DNA from 4 places in the Romboutsia sp. genome. Region 4 is predicted to be linked to each of the others. Evidence: riboswitches for the same ligand, from Rfam matches in the RefSeq annotation. Region 4 holds a riboswitch; each other region holds the start of a gene.

Region 1 (7,886 bases), on a different contig from region 4:
TACTTTGTGTTGAAATATTTACATTCATATTTGTTCATCCTTTTACAATGACTTTGCTTGATTTCTCATATATGCATATAAAGCAAACTCATCATTAGTTATTTGTTCTACTCTTTCTTCTTGTTTTCTTAGCTTTTCTAAGGCATTCTCTTTAAGTATTTCTAGAGATTTTCTTTTTATTTGTCTTTGTATAAAATCTTCTTTAGCTTCATGTACTTTTGTTTCTTGTTTTTTAAGATTTTCATTAGTTTCTTTTATAGTTTGAGTAAGTGCTGCTAAATAATTAATTGTTATCTTTTGTGTAACTATATCCTTATGATTGCTTAAATCAGAATACTTTTCATAATTTAGCTCTAAACTCTTTAAGCTTTCTTCTGTCACTCTTTTCTTATTTTGAGCTTGCGTGTATCTTAGTTTACTTTCGTCTTCATCTTTTATCTTTATATCTAATAGTTTTTGAAGTTTAAATTTAAATTTGCTCACTTACTCGATCTCCTTTAGTTAAACATATTGCTTAACACGTTCTTGCTATTTTCAAAAGGTATATTTTCGTTTACCCTTTGCTTTAAAAAATCATTTACTTTATCTATGTACGCAATAGACATATCTATATTTTTATTTGAACCGTTTTCATATGCCCCAATGTTAATCAAATCTTCAGCTTCTTTGTAGGTAGCAAGTATATCTCTTGCAAGAGATGCAGAGTTTTTATGTTCATCTTCAGCAATTTCATTCATAAGTCTACTAACACTGTTCAATATATCAATAGCTGGATAATGATTTTTATGTGCTAAACTTCTAGATAAAACTATATGACCATCTAATATTCCCCTTACCGTATCTGCTATTGGTTCATTAAAATCGTCTCCATCAACTAATACAGTATAAAAAGCTGTTATGGAACCTTTATCAGATAAACCGCTTCTTTCCATAAGCTTTGGAAGCATCGCAAAAACTGATGGTGTATACCCCTTTTGAGCAGGAGGTTCACCTATAGCTAGTCCAACTTCTCTTTGAGCCATAGCAAATCTAGTTACTGAGTCCATCATCAAAATAACTTTCTTACCTTGGTCTCTAAAGTACTCAGCAATTGATGTTGCTGTTAAAGCTCCTTTTAATCTTACTAGAGGCGATTTGTCAGAAGTAGCACACACTACTACTGACTTTTTCATTCCTTCTTCTCCTAAATCTCTTTCTATAAAATCCAGAACTTCTCTCCCTCTTTCTCCGATAAGAGCAATTACATTTACATCTGCTTGAGCAGTTCTTGCCATCATACCTAAAGTAGTACTTTTACCAACACCACTACCTGCAAATATGCCTATTCTTTGGCCTTCTCCACAAGTTAAAAACCCATCAATCGCTTTTATTCCCGTAGGCATAACTTTAGTTATTCTTTGCCTTTTCATAGGATCTGGGGGTTGATTGAACAAACTATATCTCTCACCTGATACTACCTGGCTACCATCTATAGGATTACCTAGTCCATCTAATACTTTTCCTAATAGCTCATTACTACACTTAACACTAAGAGGAATACCTTTTGCTATAACCTTGCAACCAGCACCAATCCCAGTTAGTTCTCCAAGTGGCATTAATATTACATCACCATCTTTAAAACCAACCACTTCACAGTCTATAGGGTGGTTTAACTGATTATATACCGTACATAACTCTCCCACAAATCCTTTTATTCCTTCTACCTCAACTGTAAGACCAATTATTTTTTTAACCTTACCTTCAGATATAATAGATGGAATATCTTTAACTCTATTTACTAACTTTTCAAAATCTATATTAATCATAATAACTCCTCTTTTATCTTATCTAATACACAGTCAATTCCAATAATTAACCTACCTTTTAAGGTATCAATTACTGCATTGCCTTGTTTAATAGACTCATCACCTAAAATAAATACATCACCATTTACTTTATAGCTTTCTTTAAGTTCTATAATCTTATTATCTAGACTTTCCTTATATAGAGGATTAACTTTTACAACAACATTTTCTTTAAGTTCATATTCTTCAATTATGTTGATTAATATATTATTCATTGAAGATATATCATTAAATTTCTCTCTTAAAACTTGTTCTGCTATACTTATACTTAAGCCTAATATACACTCTTTATTTTCTTTCATATAACTTAGCACATGTTCCTTAGCTTCAAATAAAGTATCATTAGCATTTTGTATTATTTCACTTGCTTCTAGTTTTGCTTTTTCAATATTATCTTCATAAGCTTCTTTATACCCATCTTCATATCCATTTTTTAACCCTTGGCTATGGCCTTGCTCATAAGCTTTTTTTTCTATACCTAAAGCTTCAATTTTACTAGCTTCTATTATTTTAAAACTTTCTTCCTGCGCTTCTTTAATAATTTCTTCGTATCTCTTTTCTACTTCAATTAACTTTAATTTTATTTCTTCTTCTTTTTTTATAAATTCTTCTTCTTGCGCTTCATTAACTACTGTTACTTCTTGTTGTACTAGTTTACTAACATTGCTTTTTAAGGTTTTTTTGCCTATGACAATTACATCCTTACTTTTAATAATCTTGCTGTTTTTATAAGATAAATTCATCATCTGATCCTCTAGCTAATGTTATTTCACCCATATCTTCAAGCCTTCTAATTATATTAACTATATTCTGTTGAGACTCTTCCACTTGAGATATCTTTATCTTACCTAATAGCTCAATTTCTTCTCTAAGTGTTTGAGATGCTCTTTGTGATTGATTCCTAAATATAACATTTGCAACCTCTTTAGATGAACCTTTAAGCGCAAATGAAATATCCTTAACATTAACTTCTTTAAGAATTCTTTGAATCGTCATATTATCAAGTCTAACAATATCATCAAATATAAACATATTCGCTTTGATTTCTTCTGCTAATTCACCATTATTTTCTTCTATATAGTTGATTATACTTTTTTCTGTTTTTCTATCTACATTACCTAATATATCTACTAAGCTATCAACCCCACCGGAACTTTCCATCTCATGTTGCCCTAACTTAGCTAATTTAGATTCAACTGCTTTATCTATAGCTTTTATAATATTTGGCGATACCGATGAAGTACTACCTATTTTTAAGGAAACCTCATTCTTAACTTTAGTAGGTAATTCACTTAAAATTAATGCAGCCTTATCTGGTTGAATATGAGAAAGAATTATAGCTATTGTTTGAGAACTTTCTCCTTGTATACAGGCTAAAATTTGTTCTGGCTCTGCTTTTCTTGCAGCCATAAACAGCTTTGTATATGCATCATATTTAATACCTTCTAAAAGCTTATTCGCCCTTTGACTTCCAAGTGCACCACTAAGTAAAGATGTTGCATAATCTATACCACCCTCTAGTACAAATTCTTTGCCCTTATTTAATTCTATAAACTCTTGAAGAATTTCTCTTCTCTCTCTAGCGTTTACAGTGTGTATGTTAGCTATTTCCAAACCTATTTTTTGTATTTTTTTATCAGATAAATTCATTATTATACTAGCTGACACATCAGTTCCTAATGTCATTAAAAGCACTGCTGCTTTTCTTGAACCACTAACTTTTCTAACCTTAGCTATATCACCTAGGTCAAATGCATTTCCTGATTTAGTAATTTCATTTTCCAAAATCAACAACCACCTTTTATTCGTTTAACCAGCTCTTAATTAATTCTGTAACTTGATCTGGATTTTCAGAAGCATAATTTCTAACCTCTTCTTCTAAAGTAATACTTTCCTCGTCTTCTTCACCATTAGCTAATCTATTTTTCTCTATCTCTTCTAACTTCTGATTTATTAAATCTATTTCAGCATCTTCATCAAAGTCATCTTCTTTGTTTTGATTTCTTTTCTTAATGATAAACATCGTTATTAATGCAATTGCTATTAGTAATAAAATTGCTCCTACTATATAACCTGTTGTTTTTAACACCTTAATTGCTCCCTCATCCTCTTTATTAGCATTGGTTTGATCATCACCATTCATGTTAAAATCCATAGCTACTACAGCAACATCATCGCCTCTAGCTTTTTGCATACCTATAGTATTTGCCACCATATTTTTAACATTTTTAGTATCTAAAGCATCTAAATTTCCATCAATAGCAACAGACGCTGTAATCTTATTAAGTTCGCCTTGAGCATTTATAGTTTTAGTTTCTATCTTTCCAACTTTATATTCTGTCTTCTGTTCTTTACTTTCACTAATTCCTTGTGCAGCATTCCCTACATTATTCATATTATTATCTACAGCACCGCCAGTGTTGCCTGCTTCTGTAGATTTATTTTCACTCTTTGACTCACTTATGACTACTTTGTTTGGATCTATTACTAGCTCGGTTTTTTCGCTAGTGTCAAAATTTAAGTCTGCATTTACAGTAGCCTTTACCTTACCTTCACCAAATATAGGCTCTAATAATCCTACAATAGACCTTTCTAAGTCTTCGCTTAATTCTTTTTCTGCTTTTCTAGCTATATCAACTCCATTTGAATTCGCTGAATTAACATTTCCTTTTTCATCAAATATACCTTCTGATAATAAATTCATATTTTGATCTATTACTTCAACATTTTGTTTTGGTATATTAGAAGTACTTGCAGATACTAATGACATTATAGACCTTACTTGACTAGGTTCTAAATTCGTACCTGGCTTCAAATTAATAGATACAGCAGCTTTTCCTGGAACACTTTCCTTAGCAAAAACTGATTTCTCACCTTGTGTTATCTGTACTCTTGCACTTTCTACTTGAGGGAAAGTTTTTATTGTCTTTTCTATCTCTCCTTGAATCATTCTTTGTTTTTTTATCTCAAATTCTTCATCAGTCATACCGAAAGAAGAACCCTCATCCATAAGTTCAAACCCCTTTGAACCATTAGATATACTACTTGATAATTCGAGTCTCAGCTTATCTACTTCTTCCTTAGGTACATATATACGATCTCCTTCTACCTTAGTCTCAACTTTTCTACTTTCTAATTCGCTAGTTATAACTTTAGCATCAGTAGAATTTAAACCTGAAAAAAGTACATCGTATTTATTATCTTTTGCATATTTAATTCCAAAAATAGTTGCCAAAATAATAGTTATAATTCCAATTATAATAGCTATCTTTTTTCCTTTTTTTAAGCCATTAAACTGTTCCTTTTTAGTGCCCATGAAATTTTTTATATTTTGTATAATTTCTTTTACATTCATTTATTTACTCCTTGTTAATAGCCTACAATTGCACTTTACTTATCTCTTGATAAGCATCAAATAACTTATTTCTAACCTCTAACATCAACTGCATTGACATTTGTGATTCCTGTACTGACAACATAACCTCGTGCATGCTTACGTTTTCACCTTTAATAAGGCCTTCTATCTTGTTGTTAGCATTCACTTGACTTTCATTTACTTTCTCTATAGCATCACCTATAACATCTGAGAAGCTTGCCTTTGACTCTTTTTTATTTACTAGCTGTTCATTATTTACCACAGTATTTTCTATACCTTGTGTAAATATATTTGACTTCGCTGCTATAGCACTTATACCTTGCATATACTCACCTCTTTATATTATCTTCCTATTTCTAGTGCTTTTGATAGCATACTTTTTTGTGCATTTAAAGTATCAACGTTAGATTCATAAGCTCTAGACGCCGTTATTAAATCTGACATTTCAACTAACATATCCACATTAGGATATTCCACATATCCCTTTTCATCTGCATCTGGATGTTCTGGCTCATATAGTTTTCTAAGAGGAGACTTATCTTCTTCTATTGATACAGTTTTTACACCTAGCATACCTAATTTCTCATCATAATTTTCAGAAAAAGTAGCAACTTTACGTTTATATGCCCCACCATCTTCAGTTCTTGTAGTTTTAGAATTTGCCACATTTGATGATATAATATCCATTCTCAATCTCTCTGCAGAAAGACCACTTGCACTAATTCTCATTCCACTAAAAACGCTCATTTACTTACCTCCCCGATATTACACTTTTTATCATCGCTAACTTAGTATTAGTAAGGTTCACTAAAGCATTATACTCAAGTGTTGTCGATGCTTGATTTACCTTTTCATTTTCTAAATCAATATTGTTTCCATCTTCTCTCATAACTGAAGTTGTATCAGTTTTTACTTCTATTTTAGGTTTATTTCCCATACTATCATTTAACGTTTCTTCAAAAGTTACATATTTTCTCTTATATTCTGGTGTATTTATATTTGCAATATTATTTGCAATAGTTTTACTTCTTAAGTCTGTAGCATCTAAGCTCATTTTCATTAAATTGTATATATCCATAACCCCTCCTAATTTGTTATTTTCAATAAAAAAACTATCCTCGAAAAGAATAGTTTAAATTACTTTTATAATATTATTCCTCATTGCTAATTGCTTGAATGCAAACCAAAATAAAATTATAAAATAAATTTTAACTACACAATTATCCAACGTTTTTATTTCATTTTAGTAAGCTATAATCTACATTATACACTTTTTTTCAATGACATTCTACATTTTAATATAAATATGACAACTATTTTCTAACTTTTTTGACTTTTTTAGATATAATAATTCATATTTTCCCTTTATGTGAAGTTATTCTTATTTTATTTTGAGTTCGACTTACAATTTATAATAATAATTATAATACATTGTTTTTTTCACACAAAAAAATACCCTTGAAAGAGTATTTTGTTATATCAGCAGTGATAACAAAAAGTTTATTAACTCTTCGGCAGCTGGCTGGCATAGTTTTTTAACTTTAGCCCCTATAGTTTTGCGTCGCTAGATTTCCCTAGGTTTGCCTATTAAATTTTATTTATATGTAAATTATACCATAATCTTACATAATATGAAACTTTTTTATTATATTTAAATATTTAAAGTCAGGATATTAGCGTCCTAACGATATCTAACATATATGCTAAATTTAAAGCTAAAAGAAAATCATAAATTAGCTTTTCTCAGTTATCAGAGCAATTAAATATAAATAAGGTTAAAAATAATACTTTTCATCCGTATAATAACTTTAGTATTCATAAAATTTGGAGGATAATATATTGCAAAAATTAAGTTTAGTAATGATTACTAAAAATGAAGAGTTTAAATTAAAAAGATGCTTAGAATGTGTTAAAAATATAGTTAACGAAATAATAATTGTAGATACAGGGTCTACAGATAAAACTAAAGATATAGCATTAGAATTTAATGCTAAAGTATATGATTATAAGTGGGATGATAATTTTGCTAATGCTAGAAATTATGCTATTAGCAAATCTAGTGGTGATTGGAACTTAATATTAGATGCAGACGAATTTATTATTAATATAGATTTAAATAGTATTTATAAATTTATGAATTCTAAAGATAAGACTATAGGTCAAATAAAAATAGTTAATTTATTTGAACAAGATGGTGAAATAAGAAAATCTAATTCTTTTATATCTAGATTAGCTCCTAAGGGTGTTTATTTTAATGGAAGTATTCACGAACAATTGGATTCTAGTTATCCTCGTAAAAGAGTAGATATCGAGTTAGAGCATGATGGGTATTTACATACTAATAAATTTGAGAGAAATATTTCTTTGATACTTAATGAATTGAAAGAAAATAGAAATAATTCATATTTATTGTATCAAGCAGCTAAGACTTATTATAGTAACAAGATGTATAAAGAGGCCTTACCTTATTTCGACGCTTTTTATACTAATTTTAATGTTGATACTGATGCTTTCGTTAAAGATGGTTTGATTCTTTATTTATACAATATTATTAAGGCTAATGAGTTAGAAAAAGGATTAAAAATTATCGATGATAACTTTGATATAATGAATAAATATTGTGATTTTTACTTTGTTTGTGGTGTATTTTTTACGGAATTAGTTGC
Region 2 (7,886 bases), on a different contig from region 4:
GTAAGTATATTTTTTTCAACATCATTTAGCTGGTTTAGCATTGAATATAATGTAGTCGTCTTACCACTTCCAGTTGGACCTACTACAAGTATTAGTCCATATGGTTTTGCTAAAAACTCATCATATATTTCTATACTTTGTGGGCTAAATCCTAATTTTTCTTTACTAACCATGAAACTTGATTTATCAAGTACTCTCATAACGACTTTTTCATCTTTACTAGTTGGCATTGTGGATACTCTAAAATCTACAGGTTTACTATCTACTATTAAATATATTCTACCATCTTGCGGCAATCTTTTCTCTGAAATATTTAAGTTCGCCATTATTTTTATTCTACTTATTATTGCTTTATACGCTTTTGCACTTGTTTTCATATGTTCCATGAGAATCCCGTCTAATCTGAATCTAACCCTCATGAAATCTCCGTCATATTCTATGTGTATATCACTTGCTTTTTTTCTAACTGCACTTTCTAAAATATTGTGAACTAATCTGACTATAGGAGCTGAGTTTACATCTTCTTCTCCTGTTATTTCATCTTTTAACGTGTTTTGTATATCATTTTTTGCGTATTCACTTATCGCTTTATCTATATCTGTATTTGAATACCATACTTCTATTGCTTGGTTTATTTCTGATATCGTTGCTATATTTGGTACTATATCCATACCTGTTATACGTCTAACATCTTGGATAGCTTCTCTATCTTGAGGATCTTCCATTGCCAGATACAGCCTGTTGTCTTCTATTTTATATGGAAATACTTTGTATCTTTTGCATATATTTTGTGGTATTTTTGGTATTGCCTCTGGTCTTATATTTGATGGGGTAAGATCTATGTTATCTACATTTAGTAGTTCTGTTAGTACGTTTGTTAGTAATTCTGCACTTATTAATCCTTGCTCTATAAGGATTTCACCTATTCTTTTTCCTGTTCCTTTTTGTAGAGATAGTGCTTTTTGTAATTGTTCTTCTGTTATGTATCCGTATTGAACTAATTTATCTCCAATTCTTATTTTTTTTGGCATATTTTCACCTCATTTATGTTATATAAGCTTTAAATTGATATCTTTTTAAGATTTATAATAAATAAAAATACAATTAAGTATTTATTATAAAAAAAAGAGTTTAAATCTTAAAGATAAAAACTCTTTTTCATTAAATTAATTTCCTTTTATAAGTGTATAACTAAGCGTTGTTGCACTTACATAACCATTCGTAGTTTTAGCGGCCTCAGTTTTTCCAATCCCTAAATCTTTGACTAATTTATTTTGGGCCTTATCACTAAAAGTAGCTGTAACTTGTAATACTAAATCAGTTGGAACTGATCCAGTTAATGTATAGGTAGCCCCTTCAAATGGTTTAGATAAGTTCTCAATCTCTCCTGCTAGAGCATTTTCTAACGTCACCGTACCTGATGTTGCAGGATATGCTCCTGTATCCGAATATTTAGCTAGCGATGCAGATTTTATAGCACTTATATCTGTTTCTAAACTAGCAACTTTACTTTTTTCTATATTTTTAAATAAAGCTGGTACTGCCACTACTGCTAACACTCCTATAATAGCTATTACTACTAATAATTCCACTAAAGTGAAACCTTTATTATTTTTCTTTTTCTTGAAGTTTTTTATCATATAACTTCCCCCTTATTATTTTTTTATATAATATCCCTCAACCAATATAAGTCCTAATCATTTATCAGGAATATTTTACCAAAACAAAAAGACCATCCTTATCTCTTAGCTAACTTAAAGTTAACTTAAATAAACATAGTCGGTTGCACCACTAGCTCCATATATCCTAGGTGCCCATATACAGGATATACTTCATCGTCTCTAATCACTACCATTTATTTACATAATACCATGTATTTCTTTTAAAATCAACAAATTCAATATATATTTTTACTACTTTAGTGTATTAAAATACATATTATATTTAATCGATTATATATATTTTAATAATACTACAGAACTATTCTTGTACTAATTTGAAATATAATCTAATTATAATAATTTCTCAGGAAATCTTTCAGAAAAAAATACACCCTATTTATAATAAATAAGGTGTATCTAGTAATATTATTAATTAGAATAATATACTAACAGACTCGTTAGAGAATATTTTCTTTATAGCATCCCCAAATAAAGGAGCTACAGTCTTGATTTGTATTTTATCTATTTTCTTATCTTCAGGAAGTTGTATAGTATCAAGTACTATTAACTCACTTATAACTGAACTTTCTATTCTTTCTATAGCTGGCCCTGATAATACTCCATGTGTACAACAAGCATAAACATCCTTAGCACCAAATTCTCTAAGTGCATTGGCTGCATTTACTATTGTTCCAGCTGTATCTATCATGTCATCTAATAATATAACATTCTTTCCTTTAACTTCGCCTATTATGTTCATTATTTCAGATACGTTAGCTTTAGGTCTTCTTTTGTCTATTATAGCTATTGGAACATCTCCATCTAAGCTATTAGCAAATTTTCTAGATCTTGTAACACTTCCTAAATCAGGTGATACTACTACTAAATCTTGTATTTGCTTTTCGTTGAAATAATCTGCTAGTATTTTTCCACCTTGCAGATGATCTAGAGGTATATCAAAGTATCCTTGGATTTGCGCTGCATGTAAATCCATTGTTAATACTCTATCCGCTCCTGCTGCCGTTAATAAGTTAGCAACTAACTTAGCCGTGATTGGATCTCTCGCCTTAGCTTTTCTATCTTGTCTTGCATATCCGTAATAAGGTATAACTGCTGTTATTCTTCCTGCTGATGCTCTTTTCATTGCATCTATCATTATTAATAATTCCATTAAGTTATCATTTACTGGACTATTTGTTGATTGAACTACGAAAACATCACATCCTCTTACTGTTTCCTTGATGTTTACTGATATTTCTCCATCGCTGAATGTTCCAACTTCACAGTCTGCTACTGGTACTCCTATGTAATCAGCTATCTTCTTAGCTAATTCTTTAGATGAATTTCCTGCAAGTATTTTGATTTCGCTTCCGCTAGTATTCATGTACATCCTCCCGAAAATTTAAACATTTGTTATATTTATTAAAAATTCAAGGCTATAGTGCCTAAAAATAATAATCCATTTAGTTGCTATTTCTTATCTTTTTGTTGTTGGTTTTCTACCCAACCTTCTTTTACTACCTGTCTTTGTCTTGCTATTGCTAATGCTCCTTGTGGAACATCTTCTGTTATAGTTGAGCCTGTAGCTATGTATCCTTTTTCCTCTACCGTTACTGGTGCAACTAAATTAGAGTTTGAGCCTATGAATGCTCCATCTTTTACTACAGATTTAAATTTACTTTTACCATCGTAGTTTACAAATACTACTCCACATCCGATGTTTACGTTCTTTCCAACGTGTGCATCTCCTATGTAAGAAAGATGTGATGCTTTAGAATTGTCTTCTATTGTAGCATTTTTAACTTCTACGAAGTCTCCTATTTTTACGTTGTTTCCTATGTTACTATTTGGTCTTAAGTATGCATATGGTCCTACTGTTGTGTTCTCTCCAACTATACTGTCTACTATTGTTGAGTTCTCTACCTCTGTATAATCACCAATTTGTGAATTTGTTATACTAGAATTCATTCCAATTATACAACTTGAACCTATCTTTGTATTCCCTTGTAACATAGTTCCTGGGTATACTATAGTGTCATTTCCTATTTCAACGTTTGATTCTATATATGTTGAGTTAGTATCTATTATCGTAACACCATTTACCATATGAGATTCGTTAATTCTTCTTCTCATTATTTCTTCTGCTTTTGATAATTCTACTCTTGAGTTAACTCCCATTAGTTCTTCTATTGTTGAACCATTGAAAGCTCCTACTTTTTGACCATTATCTCTCATTATTTTGATAGTGTCTGTTAAGTAGTATTCTCCTTGAGCATTTTTGTTATCTAGTAAATCTAGAGATTCTCTTAAGCTTTTTCCATTAAAGCAGTATATACCTGAGTTAATTTCTTTTGCTTTTTTCTCTTCTTCATTAGCATCTTTTTGCTCTACTATTTTAAGTAAATCTTGATTCTCATCTCTTATTATTCTTCCATATCCTGTTGGATTATCAACGCAAGTAGTAAGTACTGTAGCATGATATTCATTTTTTAGGTGGTAGTCAAATAACTTCTTTAGCGTTTCTTCTTTTACTAAAGGTGTATCTCCACATAGTACTACTATTGTGTCTTCATCATTTATGTATTCTTTAGCCATTATAACAGCATGCCCAGTTCCTAATTGTTCTGTTTGCATTGCTATCATAGTGTCCTTAGGTAATTTTTCTTTTACTGTTTCACTTTCATGTCCTAGTATTACTACTATATCGTTAACCCCTGAGTTTTTAGATACGTCTATTACATGGTTAACCATTTCTTTTCCACATACTTTATGTACTACTTTTGGAAATTTAGACTTCATTCTTGTTCCCTTACCTGCTGCAAGGATTATAGCTTTAAAGTTCATAGCCCTACTCCATTCTATGTATTATTTCCTCTATATCTATATTATGTAAATTTTTCTATTTGTATACAATGTCTTCGTTATCCCTAACTAATATAGCATCTTTTTACAAAAAAGTATACCTTTATACAAAAAATTAAAACACAAAAAAGAGCCGAATAGTTCGGCTCTTAATAAATCTCTATATTTATAATTACTCAGCTGCAACTTCTAATTGAGCTACTGCTTCATTATATGCTTTTAAAACTGAGTCTTCTAATACTTGTCTCATTTCAGCATTTATTGGATGAGCTATATCTCTGAAATTACCTTCCCCTACTTTTCTACTTGGCATAGCTATGAATAATCCATTATGTCCTTCTATAACCTTTATGTCATGTACTACAAATAGATTATTAAAAGTTAATGAAACTATACATTTCATCTTCCCCTCATCAGTTATCTTTCTTACTCTTACGTCAGTTATCTTCATATCCTTGTATCCCCCTTAGATTTTGATAAATTAATATACTTAATATTAGAAATTAATATATTTAATATTAGACTGTTTTTTTATATAATTCTAGGAATGTTTGAAATATCCTTTTTTATTTTTATAAAAATCATATTTTTTTGTAGGATTATTCTTCTTCCTCATCTAATATTTCGTCAATTTCACATTCCTCTTCAAAAGTTTCGTTTTGGTATTCATCTCTGAATGTTTTTAGGTTTGGTTCTACTATCACATTTTCAGCATTTACATCTAATTGAATTAAAGATATATAATCTTTTACCATCTTTGCTTCTGGTTCCATTGTAGATATAAATACTCCAGTTCCTATAACTTCAGCTCCAAATTCATTCATAAGGTCTACCATCCCCTTGATAGTTCCTCCACCTCTCATAAAGTCATCTATTAATATAACTTTACTGTTTGGTTTTAGAGCTTTTCTTGGTAAGCTCATGCTTTCAACTTTTGAATTGTGTCCATTTACATATGTCATACTAAGTGTAGGACCTTCTGATACTTTGATGTCTTTTCTTATTATAACTAATGGTAAGTTCATTGCTTTTGCTGTCATTAGTGCCATTGGAATTCCCTTTGTTTCCATTGTAACTACATAATTAGCATCTACATAATCTATATTTGAGGCAAATATTTTACCTATTTTAGCGGCTATAGTTGGATCATATATTAAATCTACTAAATATAAAAATCCTCCTGATAAGATTCTCGATTTATCACTTATTTTTTCACATAACTCCATTAGGAATTCTTCATTTTCTGCTTTTGATGTTTTTGGTATGTATTTAACTCCACCAGCTGCTCCTGATATAGTTATTACTTTTCCTAATTGTAATTTCTCAAAAACGTTTTTTACAACTATTAAGTCTTCGCTTATTGTTGACTTAGCTGCATTAAATTGATTTGTGAAATAACTTAACGTAAATATTTTATTTGGGTTATCCGATAGTATTTTTACTATGGCTCCAATTCGCTCCGTTCTTTTAAACTTCATTAACTTTTCCTCCTACGATTTGCAGCTGTTTACTCTTTAAAGTAACTAATGCACAACCATATTTATTATGATATAATAATTGTTATGTTTTAATTAGTTTATAAATATATTATATATATAACTTAGTATATGTATATTTGCCATAAAATATTGAACATTATACTATTATACCACAAACATAGTTCATATTATAGGACTTAATTAAAAAGAAAGGTGGTTTTCTTATGAATATACATTTCATTGGAATTGGCGGTATAAGCATGAGTGCTTTAGCTGAAATATGTATTAATAAAGGATATAAGGTTTCTGGTTCAGACGCAAATGAATCGTATCTATTAGATAAACTTAGATCTCAAGGTGCTAATATATTTATTGGTCATGCAAAAGAGCATGTATCTGATAATGTAGATATGGTTATTTACACTGCAGCCGTGCATGAAGATAATGCTGAGCTTGTTGCTGCTAAAGAAAAAAACAAACTTACTATGAATAGAGCGGCTTTCTTAGGTCAAATAATGAGAGAATACAAAAATTCTATCGCGGTTTCTGGAACTCATGGTAAAACTTCAACAACATCTATGTTGTCTACTATATTCCAATATGCGGACTTAGATCCAACGATATTAGTTGGTGGTAATTTAAGTACTATTGGTGGAAATGTTAAGATAGGTAATTCTGATCATTTCATAACAGAGGCTTGTGAATATGTTGATAGTTTCCTAAACTTCAATCCTAAAATAGCTATAGTATTGAATATAGAAGAAGATCACTTAGATTATTTCTCAGGGATAGATGAGATAAAAGCTTCTTTCAATAAGTTTGGAAAGTTACTTCCTAAAGATGGTCATTTCATAATCAATGGTGATGATGAGAATACTGAAGATATATTACATGATGTTAAAGCTACTGTTATAACATATGGAAGAAACGCATCTAATGATGCAATTATAAATAACATAGACTTTAATGAAAATGGTCATGGAATATTTGAATTAGAATTTAAAGGTAAGAATTTAGGAACATTTGAACTTTCTGTTCCTGGTCTTCACAATATATATAATGCAGCTGCTGCTATACTTACAGCTTATGTATCTTCTATAGATTTAGAGCTTATAAGAGATAATATAAAAGCTTATGGTGGCGTTGGTAGAAGATTCGAGATTAAAGGTAACTATAATGGCGCTTTAGTTGTTGATGATTATGCTCATCATCCAACTGAGCTAAAAGCTACGTTATCTGCTGCTAAGAAGATGAAGCAATCTAATTTATGGTGTATATTCCAACCTCATACTTACACTAGGACTAAATCTCTTTTAAATGAATTTGCTGAAGCATTCTATTCTGCTGATAAAGTTATTATAACTGATATCTATGCAGCTAGAGAAGATGACCCAGGTGACATTCATTCTAAAGACTTAGTAGAAAAATTATATGAAAATAATATTGATGTAACTTATATAAGTAATTTCGAAGATATAACGGCTTATCTTCGCGATAATGTTAAGGACAATGACTTAGTTATAACTGCTGGTGCAGGTCCTATATACAAAGTTGCTGAAGAATTAGTTCAAGAATAATTATAAATTAAAACGGATATGCTATCTTACATAATTAGCATATCCGTTTTAATTTTAAAGTAAATTATATTTCATCATTCACTTTGTTCAAGTTGAAACACATCTACTACAAGATAGTCATATAATCCTGTTAGTACTTCGTAGTAAGCTTCTTCTTTGCTATTTCCTTGAGATATTTTTACATAGTCTTTACCCATTGTTTCTACTTTTGCGTTATAATGTTCACCTTTTATATTTATAGTGAAATTATATTTGCTTCTTTCTTGGCTTTTTTGAGGTTGAACTTTTCCAACTATTCGTTTTGAACC
Region 3 (7,886 bases), on a different contig from region 4:
ATATTTGAAAGAGGAGCATTTGATAATCAAGCAACAATATTAACCTCACAAGCACTAAAATGCTATGCAATAGGAATGGTAGGAACAAATATAACAATAATACTAAACAAAGTATTTTACTCTAAAAAAGACACAAAAACACCAATGACAACAAGTATAATATCAATATTTATAAATATAACTTTAAGCCTAACACTAATAAGATATATGGGACATATGGGATTAGCACTATCAGCAAGCATAGCATCAATAACAAGAGTGATAATACTCTCCATAAAATTAAAAACAAAAATAGGGGATTACGGCTTAAAAATAATAACAAAGACACTAGTAAAAACAACAATAGCATCAACAATTATGGGAATAATATCAAACATATCTTACAACCAACTAATAAAAATATTATACAAAAGCTTCCTAAACGAAACCACAGCACTACTAATAAGCATACTAATAGGAGCGATAACTTACACAATAATAATATTAAAAATGAATATAGAAGAAATAAAGATAATATTAAACATGATGAAAGAAAGAAAACATAAATGCTATACTACATAGTAAAGATAAAAGATGCAATATTGTAAAATATATGGATTTACCAAGGGTGTTTAAATCAAAATTGTGGATGATTTTACAATATTTAGTGGTATAATATTTAGTGGTGTAATGTTAGGATGATAATATTAAAATTATAGAAAGGGAAATAAAATGAAAAGAATATCAATACTGGGTTCTACAGGGTCAATAGGGAAACAAACATTAGATGTAGTAAGACAACATAGCGATAAATTTGAAGTAGTAGCTATATCTGCTAACAGTAGCGTAGAATTACTACTTACACAAATAAAAGAATTCAAACCAAAATACGTAGCAGTATATGACGAAGTTAGCGCATTAAAACTAAAATCAATGATACCAAGTGATATTAGTATAGAAGTATTAAGTGGGATGGAAGGTCTAAAGGCAATATCTGCACTTGATGAGATAGATGTATTATTAACAGCAATAGTTGGAATGATAGGACTAGTACCAACATTAACAGCTATAAGAAATGGAAAAGACATAGCATTAGCTAACAAAGAAACCTTAGTATGTGCAGGAGACTTAGTTATGAGTGAAGCTAAAAAGCACAATGTAGCTATACTACCAGTAGATAGTGAACATAGTGCAATCTTCCAATGCTTAAATGGAGAAAAAAACAAAGAAATAGAAAAAATAATACTAACAGCATCAGGTGGTCCATTTAGAGGAAAAAATAAAGAAGATTTACTAAAAGTAACTAAAAACCAAGCACTAAAGCATCCTAACTGGTCAATGGGTAGAAAGATAAGCATAGACTCATCCACACTAATGAACAAAGGATTAGAAGTCATAGAAGCAAAATGGCTATTTGGAGTAAATCACAATCAAATAGATGTAGTAGTTCATCCACAAAGTATAATACACTCAATGGTACAATTTATAGATAGCTCAGTAATGGCGCAACTAGGATGTCCTGACATGAGACTACCTATACAATATGCACTATCATACCCAAATCGAGTACAAAATGACTTTGAAAGATTAGACTTAGCAAAAATAGCAACATTAACATTTGAACAACCAGACTTAGAAACTTTCCCATGTTTAAAATTAGCATATGAAACATTAAAAATGGGCGGAACATACTCAGCAGTATTAAATAGTGCAAACGAAGTACTAGTAAATGAATTTTTAGAGGATAAAATTGGATTCTATGACATACCATATTACATAGAAAAAACTTTAGAAGCTCATAATAGTATAGAAAAGCCAAATCTAGAAGAAATACTGCAAATAGATAAATGGGCTAGAGAATACGTATTAAGTTGCATAAAGTAGGTACATAAAATATAACAGAAGATACAAAAATATAAGTTAACAAATAATTGAATTAACAGGAAGGTGTGAAATTTTGACTATAATAGTAGCATTATTATTATTCAGTGCGATAGTATTTATACATGAACTAGGACACTTCTTATTTGCAAAAAAAGCAGGAGTAAGGATTCACGAATTTGCAATAGGAATGGGACCTAAGATATTTAGCACAACAAAAGGTGAAACAAAGTACTCAGTAAGATTATTACCACTTGGTGGATATGTAAGTATGGAAGGTGAAGACGGAGAATCAAGAGATCCAAGATCATTTGGAGCTAAAACTATACTACAAAGAGCAAGTATACTATTTGCAGGACCATTTTTCAATATAATATTTGCAGTAGTACTACTAGTACCTGTATTTTTATACACAGGAACACCAAGTACAACACTAAAGCAAGTACTACCAAATAGTCCAGCACAAATAGTAGGAATGCAAGCAGGAGATAAAATAATAAACATAAATGGAAATGAAACAAAATCATGGGAAGATGTAATAACAATCTTACATAAATCAAATGGTAAAGAAGTAAACATAAAAGTTGAAAGAAATGAAGAAACAAAAGAATTTAATTTAAAACCACAAAAAAATGAACAAGGTCAATACGTAATAGGAATAGCTACGCAATTTGAAAAAAACTTTTTCAAATCAATAACTAGTGCAGTTACAACGATAACAAGCGCAACAAAGCAAACATTAACGTTCTTTGGTCAGCTAGTAACAGGAACAGTACCTGGAGGAGTAGGAAATGCAGTAGCAGGTCCAGTAGGAGTAGTGGGAATGGTTTCAGATGCAGCAAAAACAGGGATACCTAACTTAATGAGCATAGCATCAATGATAAGTTTAAGCTTAGGAATATTTAACTTATTACCAATACCAGCGCTAGACGGTGGAAGATTATTTATGCTAGGAATAGAAGCTATAAGAGGCGGAAAAAAAATAGACCCAAACAAAGAAGCAACAATAAATATGATAGGATTTGCACTACTAATGGGCTTCATGGTATTTATAACATACAAAGATATAGTTAAACTATTTTAGATGTTAAATTAAAATTTAAGTTTAAAATATATTGAATTAATTTGAGTTGACAAATAGTTTAATTAAAATAAATATGATAAAATAAAAGTTAGAAAATAGGTGATAAGATGATCTATAAAAGAAGACAATGTAGAGAAGTAAGTGTTGGAAATGTGAAAATAGGTGGCAATAACCCTATAAGCATACAATCAATGACAAACACTGATACAAGAGATGCAGCTGCAACAATAGCACAGATAAAAGCATTAGAAAATGTAGGCTGTGACATAGTCAGAGTAGCAGTGCCAGACATGGAAGCGGCAAAAGCAATAGGTGAAATAAAAAGAGCAGCTAATATACCAGTAATAGCTGATATACACTTTGATCATAGACTAGCAATAGAAGCAATAGACCAAGGAGTGGATGGAGTTAGAATAAATCCAGGAAACATTGGAAGCATAGAAAAAGTTAAAATGGTAGTAGAAAAGTGTAAGCAAAAAAACCTAAAGATAAGAATCGGCGTAAACGGTGGTTCATTAGAAAAAGAACTACTAGAAAAGTATGGATCAGCAACGGCTGAGGCACTAGTTGAAAGTGCACTAGGACATGTGAAAATACTAGAAGACCTAGACTTTAGAAATATTGTAATATCACTTAAATCATCAGATATATACAAAACAATAGAAGCCTATGAACTAATAGCTAAAAAAGTAGACTATCCACTACACATAGGAATAACAGAATCAGGAAGTGTAAAAAAAGGAACAATAAAATCTTCAATCGGAGTAGGAGCAATGCTTCTAAAAGGAATAGGGGACACAGTTAGAATATCACTAACAGGAGATCCTTGTGAAGAAATTATAGTTGGAAAAGAAATACTAAGAAGCTTAGATTTATTAAATGATAAAATAAAAGTAATATCTTGCCCAACATGTGGAAGATGTAACATAGACCTTATCAGTGTGGTAAATGAAGTAGAAGAAAAAATAAACCACATGGAAAAAGATATAACAGTAGCCATAATGGGATGTGCAGTAAACGGACCAGGAGAAGCAAGAGAAGCCGATATCGGAATAGCTGGTGGAAAAGGCGAAGGACTACTGTTTAAAAAAGGTGAAATAGTTAGAAAGATAAAAGGAAATGACTTAGTAAAAGAATTACTGCAAGAAATAGAAAAATATTAAAAAAAAGTACTAATATGTTGAAGCATATTAGTATTTTTTTATTGGAAAATAAAGTGAAAATCAATAAAATTCATATAAAATAAGTGAAAATAAGTAAATTGCTTTAAAAATGAAATGCTAGTTTTGTAGCAAAAGAACTAGTTTTGTAACAAAAAGGCTAGTTTTGTAACAAAAGAACTAATTTTGCGATAAAAAAACTAGTTTTGTAACAAAAGAACTAGTTTTGTCGAAGATATATAAAAATAATACATATAATGTTACTATTTACCTATAAATGGTAACAAATAAATAGAAACTGAGAAATATGTCTCGTATCTGGGCACCTGGGACATATGGAGTTAGTGGTGCAACCGGCTATAATTACTGTAAAACACAGGAATATAAAGTATAACTTTATATATTCTTAGTGGCAGAAAATATAGTCTTTTTTTGTGCCTAAAAAAATAGGCATTGTAAATATAAAATAATATGGAGGAAAGCAAATGGAGGAAACAATCGACTTAAGAGAGTATTTTGGCATCATTAAAAAAAGATTTTGGATTATAGCAATTATAACAGTAGTAGCAGTGTTTGTTAGCGCAGGGGTAAGTTTCTTTGTATTAAAACCAGTATATGAAGCAAATTCAACGATAATAGTAAATACTGACCAAGACAAACAAACACAAATGATAACACAAGATCAAGTTATAGTAACAGAAAAGCTAGCAGTAACATATGGAGAAATAATAAAATCAAGAACAGTATTAAAACCAGTAATAGATAATTTGAAATTAGACCTAACATATGAAGAACTATCAAAAAAGATAACAATATTGCCAGTCCAAGACACTCAAATAATAAGTATAAGTGTACAAGACACAAACAAACAAAAAGCTAGAGATATAGCAAATGAAATTCCAAAAGTATTCACAAAAGAAGCAAAAAGAATAACAAAAGCAAATAGTGTAGAAGTAATAGATAAAGCTATCGTACCACATGAGCCTATTAAACCCAATAAGATAATGAACGTTGCAATAGCAGCAGTACTTGGAGTTATGATAGGTCTATTTGTTGTGTTTTTGATAGAATATTTAGACAATAAAATAAAAACACCACAAGATATAGAAAAACACCTAGGATTACCAATATTAGGAGTAATACCAAATGAAAAAATAGCAAAATAGGGGGATAACAAATGAATAAAGTAATAAGTATAAATAAACCAAAATCTCCTATAGCAGAAGCATATAGAGGAATAAGAACAAGCATAGAATTTGCAAACTTAGATAAAGAAATAAAAATAATAAGTGTAACAAGTAGTAGAAAAGACGAAGGTAAAAGTACAGTAATCTCAAACTTAGCAGCAAGCTTTGCAAACCTAGAAAAAAAAGTACTAATGTTAGATGGAGACTTAAGAAATCCAAGTGTACATAGAATGTTTGGACTAAGCAACATACATGGACTTACAGATGTGCTTGTTAATAATAAAACATTTGTAGAGTGTGTACACTGTACAGATACAAAGAACTTACACGTACTAACATGTGGTCAAGTACCACCAAACCCATCAGAAATGCTATCGTCTAAAAAGATGAGAGAGTTTGTGGAAAGTCTAAAAGAGCATTATGATTACATATTTATAGATGCACCACCAATAGGACTAGTTACAGATGCAGGAATAATATCAACATATACAGATGGGACAGTATTTGTAGTTGGTGCTAACGAAACAGATGTAGAAATGGTAAAGCTAGCTAAAGAAAGATTAGACAATGTTGGAGCTAATATACTAGGAACAGTACTTAACAAATTTGAAGCAAATAGTTCAGGATATGATTATTACGATTATTATTACAAAGAAGAAAAAAGCGGCAGAGCGTCAAGAAATAATAAGAAAAAGAATAAAAAAGAAAAAGCAATGGCATAAAATAAAAATTTAATATTATGGGGGGATAGTAGTGCAAGCAAACGTTATATTTGAAGATGAAGTGGATGAATCAGCCGTAGCTATTGACTTAAACCATATTGAAACCAATAATTCAATGTTTTACATAGTAAGTAAAAGGATAATAGACATTGTTGGTTCTTTAGTTGGAATTATATTATTATCACCATTATTTTTAGCAGTAGCTATATTAATAAAGCTAGAAGACCCAAAGGGCAAAATATTCTTTACACAAGAGAGAAATGGACGGTATCCAAAAACTTTCAAGATGTATAAGTTTAGAAGTATGGTACATAACGCAGAAGAACTACTAGAAACATTAAAGGACCAAAATGAACAAACAGGTCCAGTATTTAAAATGAAATATGACCCTAGAATAACAAAAATAGGGAACTTTATTAGAAAAACAAGTATAGATGAATTACCGCAGTTATTCAACGTACTTAAAGGGGATATGAGTCTAGTTGGCCCTAGACCACCAATCCCCCATGAAGTACAACAGTATACACCATACCAAATCCAAAGGCTTGTGGTAAAGCCGGGTCTTACTTGCATATGGCAAGTAAGTGGAAGAAATAGCATTGATTTTGATGGTTGGGTAGACCTTGACATTAAGTATATACGGACAAGAAGTTTATTACTTGATATTAAATTGATATTTAAAACATTTTTTGTTTTATTTGGAGATGAAAATGCATCGTAGTATTTAAATATATATAGTTAAGAGGTTAAAAAATGAAAATATTGATAACAGGCAGTAAGGGACAATTAGGACTAGAACTGACAAAACAACTAGGAATAAAAAAGTCTTATGAAATAATACCTACGGATAGAAACGAATTAAATATTGTTGACATTGATAATGTAAATGAAGTTATATTAGCGCATAAACCAGATGTAATTATAAACTGCGCAGCACATACAGCAGTTGATTTATGTGAAACAGATATAGAAAATGCATATAAAATAAATGCAATAGGTTCAAGAAACTTAGCAATAGCTTGTGAAAAAGTAGGAGCTAAATTTGTACAAGTATCAACTGATTATGTATTTGATGGAAAAGGAAATAGACCATATAGAGAAGATGATAAAACCTGTCCAAATTCAATATATGGAAGTAGTAAGTTGATGGGAGAACAATTTACTAAAGAGTTCTGCTCAAAATATTTCATAGTTAGAACAGCATGGTTATATGGCGAAGGAAATAACTTCGTAAGAACTATGATTAAATTATCGGAAACTAATAAAGAGCTTAATGTAGTAAATGATCAGTTTGGAAGTCCAACAAGTACAGTAGACTTAGCAAAAGCTATAGTAGATTTGATGCATACAGAACATTATGGAACATACCATGGTACATGTGAAGGACAATGTAGTTGGTACGATTTTGCCAAGAAAATATTTGAAATAAAAAATATAGATATAAAAGTAAATCCAGTAAGTAGTGAAGAATTTAAAAGACCAGCACCAAGACCAGCATACTCAGTTTTAGATAACTTTATGCTTAAGTTAGTTGATTTAAATTCATTTAGAAACTGGGAAGATTCTTTGATTGAATATTTAACAGAGAATGAAGGTTTACAAGAAGTAGCTATAACAGAGGGAGAGTAACATATGAAAGGTATTATATTAGCAGGGGGATCTGGAACTAGATTATACCCAATAACAAAATCAGTGTCGAAGCAATCATTACCAATATATGATAAACCAATGATATATTATCCAATGTCAGTATTAATGTTAGCAGGGATAAAAGATATATTAATAATATCAACACCAAGAGATATAAAAATGTTTGAAGAATTATTTGGAAATGGAAATAATTTAGGTCTTAATATAGAGTATGCTGTTCAAG
Region 4 (7,886 bases):
CTTTATTGTACGATATAAAACCAGTATTTGGACAAGCTATATGATAATCATGTACTGTCATTATAACTTTACAATTATTCTTTTTTTTATATTTTTCTATAGCTTTTAATATAGATGGAGATAATACATGATAAAAATTGTGAACATGGATTATATCTGGCTTATTATTGTTTAATTTTTCATATAATTTTCTATATGCTTCTACTGAATATATATAGTTTATTGATTGAAATATGCTTTTATTTGTATTTATATCTCTTATATCAAAATTTATCACTTCTATATTTTTATCTTTTAGTAGTTCTGTTGTTTTTTTGTATACTACCTCAGCCCCACCGCCTTCATAAAAATCATTAACTTGAATAACCTTCATTAAAAACCTCCTATTAACTTTCTTGGATTTTAAGATTTATTTTTTACCATACAATAATCTTGTGTTTTATTATTTTTTTTATAGGTTATCCTAGATATATATATTGGAAGTAATATTGCAAATAAAGGACCTATTAAATATGCTATCCCTACCATTAAAGCTCCTCTCATTAAGAAAATCATGTGAGAGCTCATATAAAGTGCTATAATTAATCCAAAATTATTATTTGTTCCTAAATCTATTTTTTTTGATATAATAGCAAACACTGTACTATATATCAAAATGCCTATTATTCCAAAATCTATATATGCCTCACTTACAATTGGGTTTGATAAATTATCAAACCACATTGCATAGTGATCCATTAAATATCCACCAATTAAAATTCCTGTAGTTACAGCTTTATCTGGCCATATAGATCTAGGCACAAAAAATAAAATAGATGACAATAGTTGTTTTCCTAATGTAAATCCATAATCTTTTGTATATAAAATTGTAGCAATAGAATTTGCATATGCATCAAAATCTAACCATATAAACTCTTTATATAAAGAGAAATTTTTTATATTTTCTAATATCATAGGTATACTATATATATAATAATCATGGGTAAATATTTTGACACTAGGAAACAACAATAATAGTATAAATACATTAAATAGAGTAAATCCTATATTACCTATTTTTTTTATAGGGAAATAAAAAATTAATGCTATTATAATAGGTCCTAACGCATTCCTCTTATGCATTAATGGATTCAAGAAAAGTATTACAAATATTATACTTAGAAATACATGTACTTTTTTATTTTTTATTTGATTATAGGATGATATTACACAAAAAATATATCCTAGTGGTACCATAAATAAAAATCTTTTTATAAATAACTCACTCACACCACCTTCACTAAAAACCATTAATGATGATGGATTCGTTATTTGTGTATATATGCTTTTAGAAAATATTATTAATATTAACAAACATATAATTGCAAATAAATTTATAGTTTTGTTATCAATAAATTGATTTACATCTAATATTGTAGATTTTTTTACTTTTGAAAATTTATAAATTAAGCAATATACAATCATGAATATTATTATATAAAAATTATTTAATGTTACTAGTTTTTCGTCAACTAATAATGTATTTGGAAATTTACCATAGTTAACTTGAAACATAGGTGTTAAAAACATATAACTATAAAAAAATACAAAGAAAATTGACATCGTCGGTTTTAAATTTTTACTAAATGATAATTCATTTAATATCAAGGTTAAAATTCCTAAGATAATTATAAAGCTGCCTAATATGATAATACTATCAATGCATAAAAATAACGTCAAAATTAAATTTATTATAAAAAATAATAACACAATGTACTTCTTTAAAAATGCTTTAAGTAAATTCTGTTTATTGTATCTCATTTTATCCCTCATCTTCTCAATCGAGCATAGATATTTGACTTTTATATAATCAAATATTTCTACTTGTAATACCTAGTAATTATAATACTCTCCCCATTTTACTCATGATTTTTTTATGTTCATATTTTTTTTCTTCTACATATGATTTTATTTTATGCTTAAATATTTCTTCATCAAACATTAAAGCATGATTTCTGATATCTTGTTTATTCCACTGCATTTCATTAAACTGCAATACAGCATCTTTTAAACTATTAACTGTTTGATCTTTAAAGAATAAACCTGTTTGATCAGCAACTACAGTTTCTAAAGCCCCCCCTTTGCCAAAAGCTATAACAGGTCGTCCGCTAGCTTGTGCTTCAAGTGGAGTTATTCCAAAATCTTCTTCTCCAGGGAATATAAATGCCCTACACTTAGAATAATATTCCTTTATAACTTCATCAGGTTGTCTTCCTAATATTTTTACATTTGGCTTAGCTATAGATTTTAAATATTCAAGTTGTGATCCTCCTCCTATAACAACCAAAGGTAACCCTAATTCATTAAATACTTCTACTGCTAAATCAACCCTCTTATAAGGAACTAGTCTAGATACTATTAAAAAGTATTCTTCATCAGTATCAGATATATTGAAATATGACCCTTTTACTGGTGGATGTATAACATCTGCTTCTTTTCCATAATGTTTATAGATTTTTTTTGCAACATTCTTTGAATTTGCAATATAATAATCAACTCTATCTGCAGATGCTCTATCCCAAATACGTATGTAGTTCATTATATATTTAATAAGTTGCTTCTTTAATTTCCCCATATTCTCTCTTTCCATATATTCATTGTAAAATTCCCATGCATACCTCATTGGAGAATGACAATAACATATATGTGTAGTATCTGGAGGTGTTATTATACCTTTTGCACATGAAGATGAACTTGATAAAACCACATCATATTCATTAAAATCAAACTGCTCCCATGCAGTTGGCATAAATGGTAAATACATTTGATGCTTTACATTTCCCTTAGGAAAATTTTGTATAAAGCTTGTTTTTACATCTATATTTTTTAACTCTTCATCTAGATTATTTTCATTATATGAAATCGTATATATAGGAGCTTGTTCATATATTTGCTTAAAGTTTATAATTACCTTTTCTGCTCCACCCATATTAGTTAGCCAATCATGAGCAATTGCTATTTTAGTCATTTTTTCCTCCGCTTTTTAAATAACTTATCTTATAAATAAGCTACTTTCTTTTGCTCTTTTGATTCTTCTACTATTGCCTTATTTACTTGTTACCCTCTCGTTTGATTACCCTATTTTTAGATACAAAAAAAAGACTATATTTTCTGTACACCAGAAACATATAAAGTTATACTTTATATATGTTTCTGTGTTTTTTCAGTAATTATAGCCGGTTGCACCACTATCTCCATATGCCTCAGGTGCCCAGGTACAAGACATACTTCTCAGTTTCTATCTATTTCTTAACATTTATGCTAAATATTAACATTTAATGTGTTATTTGTATATATATTCGACAAAACTAGTTCTTTTACTGCAAAACTTGAATTTCATTTTTAAAGTAATTTGCTTGTTTTTTTCTTTTATATGAATTTTGTTAATTTCAATTTTATTTTTCAATATAAAACATTAATATCCACCTTATCTATATTTACATTAAAGATATAATCTACGACTGTGCTCATTTATATTTCTTCTCTACTTATAGATTTTATACTGCAGTAACTGTTACTTCTTCACTTAATTCATATTCTTCATTTACAGAGTATTTTCTAATCTCTTTAATTAAAACTATACCTGTTATAAGTGCTGATACAATGTCAGCAGTAGGTTGTGCAAACCAAACTCCATTTAAACCAAAGAAATTAGGTAATATAAATATCATAGGTATTAATATTATAACTTGCCTTAATAAACCTAATACTATAGCCATCTTTGCTTTTCCTGTTGACTGCATGTAGTTACTACCTACTATAGATACCCCTATTATTGGCATTGCAAATGCATATTTGCTTAATCCACTTACAGTTATATTCATAAGTTGTACATCCTTATTAAACATTCCAACTAAAACTTGTGGTGCAAGCTGTACAAATAAAGCACCTAATACAAATATAAATGTTGCTGATAATAAACTTATTTTTAAAGTTTTTTTAGCCCTATCATAATTTTTAGCTCCGTAGTTAAATCCTACTATAGGTTGCATTCCTTGCACAAAACCAAATGCAGGCATTATAAATATCATACTTATTGAACTTATTGTTGCCATTGCTCCTATTGATAAATCTCCACCATATTTTTTTAATGAAATGTTTAATATAATCTGAACCAAACTATTCGTCATTTGCATTGCAAATGGAGCACAACCTATTGAGAATATTGCTGCTATAATTGTTTTATTTAACTTTAAATTTATTTTTCTAAGTTTTACGTTTGATTTTCCTCTTACATAATATGATAATCCCCACATTGATGTAGTTGCTTGGGATATTATAGTGGCAAATGCCGCTCCTTGTATTCCCATATTAAATACAAATATAAATAATGCATCTAATATTATATTGGTAACACAACCTACAATCATTATAATAGCTGAAAGCTTTGGATTTCCATCGCCTCTTATTAAATTACTAAACATCATTGACATTATACTAAATGCTGTTCCAAGTAGTATTACACTCATATAAGATTTTGCATAATTAAGCGTACCTTCACTTGCTCCGAATATAATAAGTATTTTATTTAAAAATATTATTCCAACTATAGATAATGTAATACCTATTATCACTGCTAAACTTATTGTATTTCCTATTATACGTTCAGCATCTTCTTTTTTTCCTTCACCTAACTTTATAGATACATTTGTAGTTGATCCTACACCTACAAGTGTTCCAAAGGCAATTATTATTGTCATTATTGGCATTGCCACTCCAAGACCTGTTATTGCCATAGGACCAACACCTGGTATATTTCCTATAAACATTCTATCTACTACATTATAAAGTGCACTTACCATCATCCCTATAATTGCTGGCACTGAATATTTTAATAGTAACTTACCAATTGGCTCTGTGCCTAATATATTCTGATTATTATCCATAATCTTCCTCCTTATATATTTATATTTTTACATACTTTTTCAAGTAGATTTTTTAGTGTTTCTTCTTCTTCCTTAGTTAAATTTTCACTTATTTTTTCGTTCCAATCATCAAAAACACTATATATATCTTCTTTAACTTCTCTAGATTTTTCTGTTAAATAGATTCTATTAGCCCTTTTATCATCTATATCTTTAACTCTCGTTATGAATTCTTGTTCTTCTAGTTTTTTTAGAGCTCTAGCAGTTGTACCTTTATCTATTTTTAATCTTTCAGATATTTCTTCTTGATTTTTTCCATCTTGAGCATATAGATCCATTAGAAATATAAGTTGACCTGATCTAATATCATATTTAGATACTTCTCTATTTATAAATATACTTGCTTTTCTGTACAATTGAGAAATATATTTACCTATATATCTATTATCGTTACAATTTTCTTTATTCATGTCTATTCCACCTTTTATTAGTTGCATGCGCAACCATTTTATTAGTTGCATGCGCAACTATTCTATTATAGCAGAAAATAGTTGCAGATACAACTTTTTTATCATTAGTAATATTTTATGTATATATTTAAAAAAAGTTACACTAATGTTTCTTTTGAAATACATATCATTTAGTATTTCTTCAAAATAAAAAATAGGTGCAATGATACACCTATTTTTTATTGCTCTTTTTTATTTTTATAAATATCTTCAATTTTACTTATATCTTTATTCGTTACAGTTCCTTTTACGTAACTGTAATCTAAATCTTTTCCAAGTCGCATAACAAAAGATAAATCATTTCCTATAAATATATTGTATGGATATAGGTATCTATCAAGAAAATCTGATTCAATAGATGCTTGAAGTGAAAATCTTATATCAGCATTTGGTTTATTGAAATAAAACTTAAATTCACTTTCTGTAATTTGAGTATAAGTTTTACTGTTTAATATATCAATAATGGATTCTATATCTTCTGTATTAGTTATTGGCTCAATTATAGAATTAATTTTACCCTCGCTAAGTAGTAAAGGATTTGAACTCTCAGTCCACCTACTATAATCTGCAACTGAAAATGAATGTGGTGGCGCAAGAGTTTCTTCTAATACATAGTCTTTTTCTATTTTTGTTATATTGTTATCTAGCGTATCATTTCCTTTTTTATCTACTAATAATGGATATATTAATGCTATTGTAACTACTAGAAATATTATTAGTATAATGAATTTATTTTTATCTTTGTCCATATTTACACATACCTTTCTAAAAAAAATTACCAGTATTATAATAATGCAATCAATATTTTAATATATTTTTTTTTACTCAAATTATTCTTTCTTTTGTCCATACAAAATCTCCTATATCAATTTTAATTTATAATTATTTAATAGCATCTGAAAGTACCTTTTCACTAATTCTATAGCCTCATCATAAGTCAAATTAATTAACTTAGTACAGCTTGATATATTACAATAGTTGTAAATATTAAAAGAATTAATGGATAGTATATTGTTTTAGATGTAATTTTCTTAGAGTTCTTATACTCTTCTAAAGAAACGTATGTCGCATCAATAAAATGCAAGTAGAATCCGAAGCCCATAAGATTTGATTTTTTTAGAAAAAAACCAAGTAGCATACAAATTATACTCAATAATGAAAGTAAGTAAAAAAATATTTTTTTCAAAGTAATCCCCCTTATGTTTTATGCTTAGAGAAAATAAGTTAAAATCCAATCATTGTATCAAAAATATTTTATTTCGTATTGTATAACAATTGTGAACTTATCTTTATTATAGCATTCACTCAATATACACACTATATTTATAACCTTTTTGTCACTTTTTATTTTCTTGAATACATTGATATTACTTTAATACACAAGTTTTCCACAGATTTTGAAGTATTATAATCCCCTTGTAATTTCAAAAAAGGTATTGATGATTTTATCAATACCTAATTTATGAGTTTCAATAGTTAAAATGATTTATAACAATCATGTCCACGATTCAATTTGAAATTGCAATTTAACTTACCATCTTGAAATAATTTTAATAATCTGTATAACTTCTACTTAAACCATGTTTTACTTAGATATTTCCTTAATAACTCTAACTCGTCCTCACCAATTGAGTTTTTTATATCATTTTCAATTTTTTTCTTAATAATTAAAGTTTTTTCACAAAATCTATGACCTTTGTCAGTTAATATCAACGCCTTATCCCTAGAGTTTCCTTCAATATTTTCCAATAATATATAACCCCTTGAAATTAATCCTTTTGAACATTTGTGAGCACCTTGACGTGATATATCAATTTTTCTAGCTAATTGAGCCACTGTCATAGGTTCCCTTTCTAGTAAAGCTAGCATATATGATTCTGTATCAGTTATATATTCTTCTCCAGCCTCTACCCACTTATCTCTTACCATTTTCCTAAGCTTAGCATGCTTTTCACTTATTAAATCTACTAAATTCAAATCTGTAATATATGATTGCATTTCTTATCTCCTTAAATATCCATCATTACAATTCTATACTATATTATTATATCTCTTTTTTAAATATCTTTAAGTTATTTTTTTGTAAACTAAGTTTACAATATAATTTAATTATGTTATTATGAATTACGTCAACTAAGTTGACGAAATTATAAGAAAGAGGTATTTTATTTTGGGCAATAACAAAAAAGAACATTTTATATTTATTTTGATGATATGTACAACAATGGTATTTATAATGAGTTGTTATAACTTAGCTTTAATGGAAGGTATTTCATTGAATGTTTTAAAACACGCTATAGTAGGATTTATCCCTGCATTTATATTTGCATTAATAGGAGATATTTTTATAGTTGGTAAAATAGTTAAGGTTATAGTTGGTAAAATTTTAAAACCTGAAGATAGTATGAAGAAGAGAGGAATATGTATGTCATTCTTTACTGGATGTGGTATGGTTCTTTGGATGTCATTTTTC

The links. Region 4 has a riboswitch for cyclic di-GMP ahead of AC11VW_RS02825 (glycosyltransferase). Riboswitches for the same ligand answer to the same signal wherever they lie in the genome.
Region 1: another riboswitch for cyclic di-GMP. It lies ahead of AC11VW_RS10225 (flagellar basal body protein); the one in region 4 lies ahead of AC11VW_RS02825 (glycosyltransferase).
Region 2: another riboswitch for cyclic di-GMP. It lies ahead of AC11VW_RS10920 (type IV pilin protein); the one in region 4 lies ahead of AC11VW_RS02825 (glycosyltransferase).
Region 3: another riboswitch for cyclic di-GMP. It lies ahead of AC11VW_RS00415 (YveK family protein); the one in region 4 lies ahead of AC11VW_RS02825 (glycosyltransferase).

Annotation. Positions count from the first base shown of each region.
Region 1 covers NZ_JBXKIW010000065.1:5,013-12,898, forward strand. Annotated here, with positions in the region: gene AC11VW_RS10185 (flagellar hook-length control protein FliK) at 1-28, opposite strand, end outside; gene fliJ (flagellar export protein FliJ) at 43-483, opposite strand; gene fliI (flagellar protein export ATPase FliI) at 498-1,805, opposite strand; gene AC11VW_RS10200 (FliH/SctL family protein) at 1,802-2,590, opposite strand; gene fliG (flagellar motor switch protein FliG) at 2,571-3,629, opposite strand; gene fliF (flagellar basal-body MS-ring/collar protein FliF) at 3,646-5,199, opposite strand; gene fliE (flagellar hook-basal body complex protein FliE) at 5,222-5,545, opposite strand; gene flgC (flagellar basal body rod protein FlgC) at 5,563-5,967, opposite strand; gene AC11VW_RS10225 (flagellar basal body protein) at 5,972-6,298, opposite strand; cyclic di-GMP riboswitch class I at 6,731-6,815, opposite strand; gene AC11VW_RS10230 (tetratricopeptide repeat-containing glycosyltransferase family 2 protein) at 7,060-7,886, shown strand, end outside.
Region 2 covers NZ_JBXKIW010000072.1:9,308-17,193, reverse strand. Annotated here, with positions in the region: gene AC11VW_RS10925 (GspE/PulE family protein) at 1-1,031, opposite strand, end outside; gene AC11VW_RS10920 (type IV pilin protein) at 1,167-1,640, opposite strand; cyclic di-GMP riboswitch class II at 1,769-1,851, opposite strand; gene AC11VW_RS10915 (ribose-phosphate diphosphokinase) at 2,095-3,045, opposite strand; gene glmU (bifunctional UDP-N-acetylglucosamine diphosphorylase/glucosamine-1-phosphate N-acetyltransferase GlmU) at 3,132-4,505, opposite strand; gene spoVG (septation regulator SpoVG) at 4,696-4,974, opposite strand; gene purR (pur operon repressor) at 5,123-6,001, opposite strand; gene murC (UDP-N-acetylmuramate--L-alanine ligase) at 6,226-7,578, shown strand; gene AC11VW_RS10890 (hypothetical protein) at 7,653-7,886, opposite strand, start outside.
Region 3 covers NZ_JBXKIW010000005.1:3,419-11,304, forward strand. Annotated here, with positions in the region: gene murJ (murein biosynthesis integral membrane protein MurJ) at 1-561, shown strand, start outside; gene AC11VW_RS00400 (1-deoxy-D-xylulose-5-phosphate reductoisomerase) at 712-1,863, shown strand; gene rseP (RIP metalloprotease RseP) at 1,937-2,944, shown strand; gene ispG (flavodoxin-dependent (E)-4-hydroxy-3-methylbut-2-enyl-diphosphate synthase) at 3,052-4,107, shown strand; cyclic di-GMP riboswitch class II at 4,389-4,470, shown strand; gene AC11VW_RS00415 (YveK family protein) at 4,590-5,270, shown strand; gene AC11VW_RS00420 (CpsD/CapB family tyrosine-protein kinase) at 5,282-6,013, shown strand; gene AC11VW_RS00425 (sugar transferase) at 6,045-6,734, shown strand; gene rfbD (dTDP-4-dehydrorhamnose reductase) at 6,767-7,642, shown strand; gene rfbA (glucose-1-phosphate thymidylyltransferase RfbA) at 7,646-7,886, shown strand, end outside.
Region 4 covers NZ_JBXKIW010000023.1:8,689-16,574, reverse strand. Annotated here, with positions in the region: gene AC11VW_RS02835 (glycosyltransferase) at 1-373, opposite strand, end outside; gene AC11VW_RS02830 (O-antigen polymerase) at 403-1,647, opposite strand; gene AC11VW_RS02825 (glycosyltransferase) at 1,880-3,007, opposite strand; cyclic di-GMP riboswitch class II at 3,206-3,288, opposite strand; gene AC11VW_RS02820 (MATE family efflux transporter) at 3,537-4,925, opposite strand; gene AC11VW_RS02815 (MarR family winged helix-turn-helix transcriptional regulator) at 4,937-5,374, opposite strand; gene AC11VW_RS02810 (hypothetical protein) at 5,593-6,162, opposite strand; gene AC11VW_RS02805 (hypothetical protein) at 6,360-6,599, opposite strand; gene AC11VW_RS02800 (MarR family winged helix-turn-helix transcriptional regulator) at 6,983-7,411, opposite strand; gene AC11VW_RS02795 (DUF2798 domain-containing protein) at 7,584-7,886, shown strand, end outside.